Regions from separate parts of the Exiguobacterium sp. s70 genome, predicted to be linked through region 2. Evidence: riboswitches for the same ligand, from Rfam matches in the RefSeq annotation. Region 2 holds a riboswitch; each other region holds the start of a gene.

Region 1 (4,213 bases), on a different contig from region 2:
CGGCACGACCGAGGTCATGTTGAGCGAGTTGACATTATCGAACGGACTGACATGGTCACCCGACCATTCGACGTTCTATCATATCGATACACCGACCGAGACGGTCCGTAAATACGCCTTTGACTTGAAGACGGGGACGCTCGGCGAAGGGGAGGCTATCATCGATTTTACCGTCGAGGAAGGATTCCCGGACGGCATGACGTCCGATGAGGAAGGGTTCTTATGGATTGCACACTTTGCCGGCGGCCGTGTCTCGCGCTGGAACCCGAAGACGGGTGAAAAAGTGCTCGAAGTGCTCGTGCCGGCCCCGAACGTCACGTCGTGTTGTTTTGTCGGCGACGACTTGAACCAACTCGCCATCACGACGGCTCGTGAAGGGATGGATGACGAGGCACTCAAAGCCCATCCGGACGCAGGGTCGGTCTTTAAAATTGATACAGACGTGAAAGGGATGCCGCTCTATCGGTTTGGACGATAAGGAGGTAAAGAGATGGTGAAGCGATTGCTCGTTCGTGCAGGCATCGGTTTGGCACTCGCGGCAGTGGCCCGGGTCGGGATCCAAAAACTATTGGATGCGAACCGGGAAGACGACCACACGTATTTGAATCCGCGCTGGGATGAGGCCCCGAGTGTCGATGCCGATAAGGATGAGGATGAGGTCGGTCTGACGCAGCTCGATTCGATTTATCGGGCCGAGTGGCAAGCGAACACGTATCCCCGCTCCGAGGCGGAACGCAAGGCGTTGGAAGAATAGGGAAAGGAACACGTCCGGGAACGGGCGTGTTTTTTTTTCTTGACAAGACAAAGGTGACCCGTCATTATCTAAAAAGTAATGATTACGATTTAGGAGTGGGGATATATGAAACGAATTCCAATCACGGTGCTGTCCGGTTATTTAGGGAGCGGCAAGACAACGTTGATGAATCATCTGTTGAACAATCGGTCCGGCAAGAAATATGCGGTCATCGTCAACGACATGAGCGAGTTGAACATCGACGAACGATTGATCGAGCAGAACGGTTTCTCGCGGACGGACGAAAAATTGGTCGAGCTATCGAACGGCTGCATCTGTTGCACGCTCCGTGAAGACCTGCTCGAAGCGGTGCAGGAGATCACGAACGACCGTGAGCTCGACGGGATTATCATCGAGTCATCTGGCATCTCAGAACCGATTCCAGTCGCCCAAACGTTTACATACGCCGATGACGCCCTTGGCATCGACTTGACGAGCCGTGTCTATATCGATGCGATGGTGACGGTCGTCGATGCGTATCGGTTCTTGAAAGATTTCAATTCGGGCGAGTCGCTCCATGAACGCAAGCAGGCCATCGATGAGACGGACGTCCGCGAAGTCGTCGACCTGCTCGTCGACCAAATCGAGTTCGCGGACATCATCGTCTTGAACAAGGCGGACCGCGTGACCGAGACGGAACTCGGTGAGATGGCCGGGCTGTTGAATGCGCTCAATCCAACCGCCAAACTGTTGACGTCAGTTTACGCGAATGTGGAATTGACGGAGCTGTTGGACGTCAATCTGTTCGATTTCGAGGAGGCGATGCACGCCGCCGGCTGGATTCAAGAACTAGAGGCCGAGACACACACACCAGAGACGGAGGAATACGGCATCAGTTCGTTCGTCTATCGCCGCCGCCGTCCGTTTCATCCGGAGCGGCTCCACGCCTGGATCGAGGCGTTCCCGGATCAAGTCGTCCGCGCCAAAGGTTTCTTATGGATCGCCTCCCGGAACGACATCGCTTGCCTGTTCTCGCAAGCGGGGTACGCCTCGACGCTCGAACACGCGGGACGTTGGCTCGCGACGCTGCCGGAGGAAGAGCGGAGTCTCATGTTCACGGCAGAACCTGAGCTCGCCGCCGACTACGTCGAGCCGTACGGGGACCGTCAGACGGAGCTCGTCTTGATCGGGCAGCGGATGGAGCGTGCGGTCATCGAGGCCGGACTCGACGCGTGTTTGTTGACGGATGAGGAGATGGCGCTCGATTGGACGACGTTGCAGGACACGCTTCCGGGGAACGGTATCGTGACTTTCACATAAACCGTTTACAAATTCGGAGCGGTCGTCTATACTTCTCGTTGCATAGATAACCGCATACATTGGACTACACTAGGGGTGCTTCGGCTGAGATGTGAGCATGACTCCAATCCCTTATGACTCGATCCGGGTAATACCGGCGTGAGGAAGTGTGGCACTTTTTCTAATGGATTATTACATTGGACGAGTGGCCGCATTCTCATGGATGCGGCTTTTTTGTGTACATACAATAAGGGGGAATAGAACATGAACAACCAATGTGGTACGAGTCCGATCGTCGGATTCCGCTTTACGCTGAGTCCAATGACATCTGATTTTGTGAGTGTCATCAAAGGGGCATTGAAAGAGACGAACTTGCAAAACGTTTGGCGGCATACCGATGACGTCTCGACGGTCATCCGGGGACGCAGTCAGCATGTGTTCGACGTGGCCAAAGCCGTCTTGTCACATGCAACGAAGACCGGGGAACATGTGTCGATGAGCGGGACGTTCTCGGTCGGGTGCCCAGGCGACACGGCAGGAGACAATCTGCTCGACGTGACGACTGATCCTGTGAATGGTCCGGTATCGACCCAGTACGTCTCTTCCCAGTTCGCCCTCTATCCGCTCGGGGACGCGAAGTATATGGACATCATCTACGAAGAAATTGCCTTTGCGAAAGAGCGTGGCGTTTTCAATGACTCGATGCATTACGCCTCGGGTATTCACGGCGACATCGAACCGGTGTTTTCATTTTACGAGGCGACGTTCGACCGCGTCCGTGCGAAGACGAGCCACGTCGTCATGACGGTCACGTTCAGCGTGAACAGCCCGTCACACGAGGGACAGCAGCATGCTTAAGTCGTGGAAGTTAAAAGAAATCGTCTTGTTGGCCATTTTATCGGTCGTGTTCGCTGTCGTCTATTTGGCGTTCGTACATGTCGGGAATCTATGGGCTGGCTTGATTGGACCGATCGCGTACGAATGGATTTTTGGGATTTGGTTCATCGTCTCGATTATTGCGGCTTATATCATCCGCCGACCTGGCGCCGCATTCTTGTCCGAAGTGCTTGCGGCGACGATTGAGATGATGATTGGTAACGCGATTGGACCTCGTATTATTTTAGTCGGGATCATTCAAGGACTTGGTGCTGAAGCGGCGTTTGCGGTCACGAGCTACAAGCGATATGACCTTTGGGTGCTCATGCTGGCCGGATTTGGTGCAGCTGCGACTAGTTTCGCGTATACGTACGTCATGGGTGGACTCGCTGCCCTCAGTCCGACATACGTGGCGACGATGTTCGCGTTACGAGCGACGAGCGGGATGCTCATTGCCGGTCTGGGAGGTAAGATTTTAAGCGACTTGTTGCTTCGGACGGGTGCGCTCGAAGGGTATGCCATCGCGCGTCAGGGACGTGTGCATGGTTGAGGCAGAACAGCTGTCATTCCGCTATCCGGAAAAACAGAGCAAAGTATTGACGGACATCACGCTTCAATTAACTGCTGGGAGGACTCTCATCACAGGGGCGAGCGGGTCGGGGAAATCGACATTGTTCTCTTTGTTGAATCGTCTGTATCCAGAGAACTGCGATGGAATCGTGACGGGCAAACTATATTTGTTTGACCGCTCTTATGATACGTATGCAGCTGGTGAGGTGAATCGTCGTGTCGGAACGGTGTTTCAAGATCCTGACAGTCAGTTCGTCATGCAGACGGTCGAGGAGGAATTGATTTTCACACTCGAAAATTTTGCCGTGGCGAGGGACGAGATGATGACGCGTGTGGCCACGATTTTAGCGGAATTGCAGTTGACCGATTATCGTGACCGAGTCATTCATGACCTTTCAGGTGGAGAAAAGCAACAAATCGCTGTCGCCTGCGCCTTGATCGGGAAGCCAGAATGGCTACTGCTCGATGAGCCGCTCGCGCACCTTGATCCCGAGACATCAACCCGTTTCGTTCAGTGGCTCGACAACGTCGCACAGACGGTAAACGTTGTCGTCATCGAACATCGACCCTTCCTATGGGGCGGGTTCTTCGACAGAGAAGTGGAACTAGTGAACGGACGCATCAACTATGATGGACCGTTCGTTGCCCGCCCGGATTATACGTTCTCTCCGGTTGAGGTGACAAAAGGAGATGATTTTTTATTTCACGTACCGCAATTAAACAAAAAAACATTCA
Region 2 (4,213 bases):
TGCATCGTGAAAAAACCCGTGCTAATATAAACGAGTGTCTATTAGGACGAACCCACATAAAAAAGGAGGGGAAACGCATGGCACGTAAATGCTACGTAACAGGTAAATCACCTAAATCAGGTAACAACCGTTCGCACGCACTCAACAAGACAAAACGCACTTGGGGTGTAAACGTACAAAAAGTTCGTATTCTCGTTGACGGTAAACCTAAACGAGTTTGGGTTTCAGCTCGCGCTCTTAAATCAGGTCTCGTTGAACGCGTATAATTTTTATACACGAACGAAATAAATCCCAGCGGCATTCGCCGATGGGATTTTTTTGTGTTCATTTTTTGACATACAGCACGAGCACCATGCCTTCGTGCACGATCAAATCCGCCGCTTCATCGTCCCATTCGTTCGAGATGGTGAGCGCCTCATGGCTGACGACATCGTGACGGTCGAGCGGATATTTGACGCCGCGGATGGTCACGTTCGCCTGCTTCCATGGGATGAGCGACAAATAGTGACCGTCTTGACGCGGGAGTTCATAGCGTCCCGACCCGACGAGTCGTACCGTCTGCCCTGCCGTGACGAGACGCATCTCCGGATACGCCTCGAGCAGACCGATATTGCTGAGCGTCATATCGAGCCGGCCGCCGAGCGCACCGTAGACAATCATCTCCGTCGCGCTATGCCCCCGTGCCGCCTCGAGAGCGATCTCGAGGTCGGTCACATCTTTCTCAGATGGATAGCGGACGGCGTCGATCGGCACTTCGCCCGTGAAGGAGTCGAAATCGCCGACGACGAGATCTGGGTTCAGCCCGTGGTTCAACAGTGTCTCGTACCCCCCATCGACGCCGATGATGTAATCGACGTCACGCGGGAGTCCCGAGATTGGTTCCGGGCTGGCCGCCACAATCAACACCCGCATTAGCGGACGTCCCGGGTCGCGAGCGTCGCGAAGCGCGGCGCCGAGACGAACAAGAGGACGAGGACGACGGCCGACACGAGGAAGGACGGGAGCATGTACGTCATGTTATAGGCGAACGAGTAGGCGACGACCGGACCTTCCGCGTATTCGGCGAAGAAGACGATCCCCGACAAGACGTGGGCGCCGTAACGAAGCAGTGAACCGAGGAGCGCGCCGAGCACCAAATAAACGACGAGCGTCTTTTTCGCCTCATCCTTGGCGGCTCGTTTCACTTGACCAGCAAACAGTCCCGCCATCCCGACGACACCGTAAGCGAACGTGTAGTCGAGCAGGAACTGGACAGGCGTGAAGATATAGGCCCCGAACAGCAGTTGCAGCGTTCCGACAAGTGCACCGGTCGCAAGTCCGCCTTTCAAACCGTGACGATACGCCATGACGAAAATCGGCAACATCGCCAAGCTGATTGACCCGCCTTGCGGCATCCGGAACGGGATGAGCAAATCAAAAATCAAACCGAGTGCGGCGAACAATGAGATTTCAATGAGCGCCTGTAATTTTAAACGTTGTTTCATCTATTTCCCTCCTTAAAATATGAGCGAACGACAAAAAGCAGCATGACGTAAACGCCATGCTGCTATCGAGTAGCAACGTGCATTTTCGCCACATCCCTACGTCCGTGTGAACGGAACAGGTTCAAAGGGTTAGCGTATGCCTCTCAGCCACAGAATGTGACACCCCTTGCGACAATATTTGTTGTTCTATGGACGATTATACACGAGATGCGTTGCGAATGCTATCGATTGCATCTTTATAGCTCGGCTCGTTATAGATGGCCGAGCCGGCCACGAGCACGTCAGCACCGGCATCGATACATAATTTCGCAGTCTCCGCGTTGACGCCGCCGTCAATCTCGATTTCAAAGTCGAGACGGCGCGCTTGGCGCATCTCGTTCAACGCCGCGATTTTCGGCACGACCGATTCGATGAACTTCTGACCCCCAAAGCCAGGGTTCACCGTCATGAGAAGTACCATGTCGACGTCACCGAGCACGTGTTCAATCAATGACAGCGGCGTATGCGGGTTGAGAACGACGCCACACTTGGCTCCGGCCGCCTTAATTTGTTGAAGCACGCGATGCAAATGGTTCGTCGCTTCGACGTGGACGGTGACGATGTCCGCTCCCGCCTTGATGAAGTCTTCGACGAAGCGCTCCGGTTGGTCGATCATCAAGTGGACGTCTAACACCATGTCCGACTTCTTCCGTAAGCTCGCGAGCACCGGGAGACCGATCGAGATGTTCGGGACGAATTGACCGTCCATGACGTCAAAATGGATATAATCCGCGCCGGCCTCTTGGACCGCCTTCACTTCTGCCTCTAGGTTGGCGAAGTCCGCCGCTAAAATCGAGGGTGCAATTTTAATCATGTCAGTACCTCCGTTGTCTATCGTTTAACTCTGCCATAAACGTAACATAATTCTCATAACGGGTGGAAGCGATTTCTCCCGCCTCGACGGCCGCTTTGACGGCACAACCCGGTTCGTTCAAATGGGCACAGCCTCGGAACTTACAGTCGTCGTGCCGCTCGACGAACTCAGGGAAGCACCAGCGCATCTCCTCGACTTCGAGTTCTTCTGGGAACTCGAGGCTTGAGAAACCAGGCGTGTCAGCGACGAGCCCGTCAGCGAGCGTGATGAGCGTGACGTGACGCGTCGTGTGCTTGCCTCGGCCGAGCGACTTCGAGATTTTCCCGGTCGCGAGTTCTAGTTCCGGCGCGACCGCGTTCAAGAGCGAACTCTTGCCGACTCCGGTCTGTCCGGCAAACACGCTCGTCTTCTCTTTAAACGACCCACGAATTTGTTCAATCCCCGACCCGGTCTCCGTCGACGTCTCGATGACCTCATAGCCGATTGACCGATATAAGGCCGCTGCCGCTTGAATCGTTTCGAGTTCCGACTCCGTCAACAAGTCCATTTTCGTTAAGACAATAATCGGATGGACTTGCTTCGATTCGATTAAGACGAGGAAACGGTCGAGCAGATGGAACGAGAATGCCGGTTCCTTGACCGAGAACAGCAAGAACGCTTGATCGATGTTAGCGATCGGCGGGCGGACGAGATGGTTCGACCGCTCATCGACGGCCAAGATATAGCCTGTGCCGTCCCCTTGGTCTTGAATATCGACATCGTCGCCGACGACCGGCGAGATGTTCCGGTTGCGGAAATTGCCGCGGGCGCGACAACGGATCTCTTGTTTCTCTTCCGTCATGACATCATAAAACCCGCCTTGTAATCGAATAATCGTACCTTTCATCCTATGACCTCCTTAGAAAAAGAGGCGACGCGCGCGCCACCTCTTCATTGTGAATCTTTTGCTTGTGCGTACGTCACCGTATCCGTCCGGACGACTTCCCCGTCGACTTCGATCGTCGCGGTTCCGACTTCGTCCGGTGCAATGACGAGCGTATACGAGTAAGTCGTCGTCTCCGTTATCTTATCACGCAACACTTCGACTTCGCCACGGGCGTCTACCGTCCGAATGACGACCTCGAGTGCCACAGGTTCTTCGCCTTCAGCAGGCGGATCGATTTCGACGTTGACTTCCCGTTCAATCGAGACGTCGGTCGGTTCGACCCCTTGCGACACGATGACGGTCAATTCCGTCCCCGGGTCGACGGCTGTTCCGGCCGTCGGTAACTGACGAATGATTTGGTTGGCGGGCACGCTCGTTGAATACTCGTCTCGTTTGACGATTTTCAAGCTATTCTGTTCGGCGTACGTCGTCGCTTCCTCAAACGTATACCCGGCTAAATTGGCGAGTTCGACTTTATTGCTACCGGTCGAGACGACGAGCGTCACCGTCTCTTCAGACGGGACGACCTCGTTGTCCGGAGCAATCGACTGGGAGATGACATCGCCGCTATCGACCGTCTCCGACGCCTCGGATTGAATTTCGATATCCGCAAAGTCGAGGTCTTTGAGCGTCCGCTCGGCCGCCGACTGAGACAATCCTTCGACGTCCGGCATCGCGACCGTCTCTTTCCCGGCCGACACGACAATCGTCACGGTCGTTCCGCGTTTCGGTTTCCGACCGGCTTGCGGTGTCTGCGAAATGACGTCGCCAGCGGCGATGTTATCGCTCGCCCGCTCTGTCGCTTCGACGACAAAACCGGCTGTTTCGAGTTCGGTCGTCGCTTCGTCGTTCGTCATCCCGACGACGTCTGGCACGACGGCACGGGACATCTCATCGGCGATGACATATGCCCCGATTCCGCCGCCAATCAACAAGAAGAGGAGTAGGAGC
Region 3 (4,213 bases), on a different contig from region 2:
TGACGAGCATCTCAGAAGGCCAGCCGCTCGCGATTCTCGAAGGAATGGCCGCCGGGATTCCGTGGGTCGCCACCGATGTCGGCGCCTGTTCCGAGCTTTTATACGGCCGAGCGGATGACCCGTTCGGTCCGGCCGGTTTCATCGTGCCGCCGGTTCATCCGGAAGCGGTCGCCGACAAAGTCGAATGGATGATGGATTACCCGCAGGAACGAATGCGGTTCGGCAAGAACGGACGGGAGCGGGTACGCCAATATTATCGTCTCCAACAAGTCGTGGACCGCTATAAGGCTATCTATGAAGCGAGGAGGGAACAGTATGGCGGGCATCGGGTTTAAGTTGCAGAAGTTGTTCCAAGAAGACTACTATTCGTCCCGGCTGAAGGCGTACACGTTCTCCGGCCTCGTCACGTCCGGACCGTGGTTGATCGTCATCTTGGTCGTCGGTACGATTCAATGGTTGGCGTTCCAAATGCCGACGTTGTCGCTCGCCGAACGGACGCTCTTCATGATCTCGGTCTCGTACGCGTTCATCTTCTCGCAAATCTTGTTCAGTTTTCAACAGCTCGTCGTCACCCGATACGTGGCGGACTTGTTTTATGAGAAGAAGGCGCATGAGATTTTCCCGGTGTTCACCGGGATGCTCAAAGTGACGATTCTCGCGGCAGCCTTGCTGTATAGTATCTTTTGGCTATTGTCGCCGCTCGATTTTCTGTACAAACTGACGTTGTTCGTTTTATTCATGACGATTAACGTCATCTGGGTCATGTTCTTGTTTTTAAGTGCCGCCAAGTATTATCAAGCGGTGGCCTATAGCTTCCTGCTCGGCGGACTCATCTCGGTCGGGAGCGTCTATGCGATTAGCCGTCTCATGGTCGACCCGTCGAGTCTCGAGCTGTTGCTCGGTTTTACGGTCGGGATGATTGTGACGTTGTTCGGGTTGTTCTTCGCGATGCTCCGGACGTTCCCGCTCCGTTACGCGGTGAAAGAGTTCTCGTACTTCAAGTACTTCGACCGCTATCCAGACTTGTTCGCCATCGGCGTGTTGTACGTGCTCGGGATTTGGGTCACGAATTTCATCATCTGGTTCGGTGAAGGACGTGTGATCATCGCGGACTCGTTCTTGTTCAACCCGTATTATGACACGGCCATCTTTTGGTCGTACTTGACGATTATCCCGACGCAACTGTTGTTCGTCGTCGCTGTTGAGACCCGGTTTTATGAGCGCTACCGTACGTTTTATGGATTGATCAACTACGGCGGGGCACTCCATCAAATCGAGAAGGCGAAACAGACGATGACGTCCGTATTGAAAAATGAGTTGATTCGACTCGCGCGGAGCCAAGGCGTGGTGACGCTGTTCGCCATCCTGATGGCGGGTGCGTTCGTCAGTTGGATTGGTGTCCCGGATGAAATCGGTCAAATCTTTCGGATGACGACGCTCGCGGCGTTCGCGAATGCGATGATTCTCATCTTGACGTTGTTGTTGCTCTATTTCGAGGACCGGCGCGGGGCGTTGTTCGTCAACATCTCGTTCTTCACGTTGAACGCGTTGTTCACGTTACTGCTCTTGCCGCGCGGCATCGATTGGTACGGTGTCGGCTTTGCCGTCAGCACGACGATCACGTTCTTCTTGGCCGGCCTGCGTTTGATTTATTATATGGGCAAAGTTGATTATTACGTGTTCGCCGCCTCGAACCGGCGCAAGCTCGGCACCGAGCGGTTCTCGCGAATGGGGACGTTGTTGAACCGGCGATTCTCACGATAAAGGGTTTTCAGTACGGAGAAAGACTGATATGATGTGGTCGTAGACGACCGAATTTCATAATGTTTACCACTAGGGGAGTCGCGTGACGCGGCTGAGATGGACGAGGTCCAGACCCTTTGAACCTGATCTAGTTCACGCTAGCGTAGGGAAGTGGGCGAACCGATTGTTTTCGTACACTTTGTGTAAATCCGACGCCGCTTCCGTTATGGGAGGCGGCGTCTTTTTTGATTACAAAGGAGGAGAAAACATGACATTCACCGCACATTTACGACAAGAGGCCGATGCCTTGTTTCAAGCCAGCTTTGACCATCCGTTCGTCCGCGAGCTCGGAACGGGTGAACTCGACGAGGCGAAGTTTCGACATTACGTCATGCAAGACTCGTATTATTTGAATCAGTTCTCAAAAGTACAGGCGAAAGGCGCGACCCTCGCCCCGAACATGGAAGTGGCGAGCCGCTTTTTGACGCACGCGCTCCATACCATCGAAGCGGAGCATGCGCTGCATCGTGAGTTTTTCACCTTGCTCGACGTGACGGAGGCGGAGTGGGCGACGTTTGAGCCGGCCCCGACGGCTTACGCCTATGCGCTCCATATGCAACAGGCCGGTCCGACGCTCGGTGATGTGCTCGCAGCAATTTTGCCGTGCTATTGGGTTTATTACGAGATTGGCGAACGCATGAAAGACACGACACCCGACCACCCGATTTATGCGACGTGGATTGCGACGTACGGGTCGGAATGGTTCCGCGACCTCGTCGAGGAACAGATTGAACGGCTCGACGTGCTCGCTGGGCAGGCGACGGCGGAAGAACGGGTCCGGTATCAACAGCTGTTCTTGAAGAGTTGTTATTACGAGCATGCGTTTTGGGAGATGGCGTGGACGCTCGAGTCGTGGGATTTACCGGCGGGGGTGACACGATGAAGCGCGACTTATGGGATAAAGTCAGAGCCGAGCGGCCACTCATCCACAACATCACGAACATCGTCGTCGCCAACTTTTCGGCGAACGGATTGCTCGCCATCGGGGCGGCCCCGGTCATGGCGTCAGCGGTTGAAGAAGTGGCCGAGATGGCGTCTTTAAGCGATGCGCTCGTGCTCAATATTGGTACGCTCGATGCAATGACGGAACGTACAATGATTCGAGCCGGACAGGCGGCGAATCAAGCAGATCGTCCAGTCGTCTTCGATCCGGTTGGTGTCGGGGCGACCTCATTCCGGCGCGACGTCGCCAAGGAGATTCTGCAATCTGTCCGTGCGACGGTCATCCGTGGGAATGCCGGAGAAATCGCGACATTGATTGGCCTCGACGCGGCGGCACGCGGCGTGGACGCCGGGGAAACGCGGGTTGATTTGAATCACATCGCGTGTGAAGCGGCTAAGCGCTACACCTGTGTCGTTGCCGTGACCGGAGAGACGGATGTCGTCAGCGACGGGGACGTGACGATTGAAATTAAAGGCGGCACTGGCGCGATGGCCCGGACGACAGGGACCGGTTGTTTACTCAGTGCGGTCGTCGGTGCGTTCCTTGCGGTCGAACGGGATGCGGTCACGGCCACGGCGACAGCGCTCGCCGGTTATGCCCGGTGCGGGGAACTCGCTACCGCTTTGGCCGACGGGCCGGGTGACTTCCCCGTTCACTTCTTGAATGAGCTGGGCAAGATGACGGCGGTCGAGTTGCCGAGTGACCGCATCGAGGTGGTGTCATGATACGGCAGCAAGTGTTGACGATTGCCGGTTCGGATTCGGGCGGTGGCGCTGGCATTCAAGCTGATTTGAAGACGTTTCAAGAGCTCGGTGTGTTCGGGACGAGTGTTTTGACGGCTGTCACGGCCCAAAACACGCGTGGGGTGCATGGGGTCGAGGCGGTGTCATCAGAACTCGTGACGCAACAACTCGATGCAATCGGTTCAGACTTTATGATTGCGGCGTGCAAGACCGGGATGTTGTTCGATGCGGCGCACATCGAGGTGGTCGCTGACGGGGTGCGGCGTCACACATTCAATCGGCTCGTCGTTGACCCGGTCATGATTGCGAAAGGCGGGGCCTCGCTGCTTCAGGATTCGGCGGTCCAAGCGCTCAAGACATCCCTCTTGCCGCTCGCGACCGTCGTCACACCGAACGTGCCAGAAGCGGAAGTGTTGACGGGCATGACGATTCGGACGTTTGAAGACCGCATCGAAGCAGCAGAACGGATGTTAGCGTACGGTGTCCGTGCCGTTATTTTAAAAGGGGGACATCTCGATGGCGCAACTGCGGACGATTTGGTCATGACGGTGTCAGAGGCGTTCCTCCTGTCGGCCCCGCGCATCCAGACGAGTGACACGCATGGCACCGGTTGTACGTTCTCGGCAGCGCTCACGGCGGAACTGGCCAAAGGCTATTCTATCCTCGAGGCGACGGTGACCGCCAAGCGATTCATTCAAAGTGCCATCACGCATGGACTCGATAT

The links. Region 2 has a riboswitch for thiamine pyrophosphate ahead of thiT (energy-coupled thiamine transporter ThiT). Riboswitches for the same ligand answer to the same signal wherever they lie in the genome.
Region 1: another riboswitch for thiamine pyrophosphate. It lies ahead of KNP84_RS10785 (Ykof family thiamine-binding protein); the one in region 2 lies ahead of thiT (energy-coupled thiamine transporter ThiT).
Region 3: another riboswitch for thiamine pyrophosphate. It lies ahead of tenA (thiaminase II); the one in region 2 lies ahead of thiT (energy-coupled thiamine transporter ThiT).

What each region holds. Positions count from the first base shown of each region.
Region 1 is NZ_JACSLV010000004.1:108,954-113,166, forward strand. Features, by position in the region: gene KNP84_RS10770 (SMP-30/gluconolactonase/LRE family protein) at 1-478, shown strand, start outside; gene KNP84_RS10775 (hypothetical protein) at 491-754, shown strand; gene KNP84_RS10780 (GTP-binding protein) at 860-2,053, shown strand; TPP riboswitch at 2,115-2,215, shown strand; gene KNP84_RS10785 (Ykof family thiamine-binding protein) at 2,297-2,890, shown strand; gene KNP84_RS10790 (ECF transporter S component) at 2,883-3,458, shown strand; gene KNP84_RS10795 (ABC transporter ATP-binding protein) at 3,451-4,213, shown strand, end outside.
Region 2 is NZ_JACSLV010000002.1:438,265-442,477, reverse strand. Features, by position in the region: gene rpmB (50S ribosomal protein L28) at 78-266, shown strand; gene KNP84_RS06920 (thiamine diphosphokinase) at 325-912, opposite strand; gene thiT (energy-coupled thiamine transporter ThiT) at 912-1,484, opposite strand; TPP riboswitch at 1,561-1,661, opposite strand; gene rpe (ribulose-phosphate 3-epimerase) at 1,681-2,337, opposite strand; gene rsgA (ribosome small subunit-dependent GTPase A) at 2,339-3,223, opposite strand; gene pknB (Stk1 family PASTA domain-containing Ser/Thr kinase) at 3,268-4,213, opposite strand, start outside.
Region 3 is NZ_JACSLV010000006.1:58,508-62,720, forward strand. Features, by position in the region: gene pelF (GT4 family glycosyltransferase PelF) at 1-335, shown strand, start outside; gene pelG (exopolysaccharide Pel transporter PelG) at 316-1,764, shown strand; TPP riboswitch at 1,826-1,930, shown strand; gene tenA (thiaminase II) at 2,012-2,686, shown strand; gene thiM (hydroxyethylthiazole kinase) at 2,683-3,471, shown strand; gene thiD (bifunctional hydroxymethylpyrimidine kinase/phosphomethylpyrimidine kinase) at 3,471-4,213, shown strand, end outside.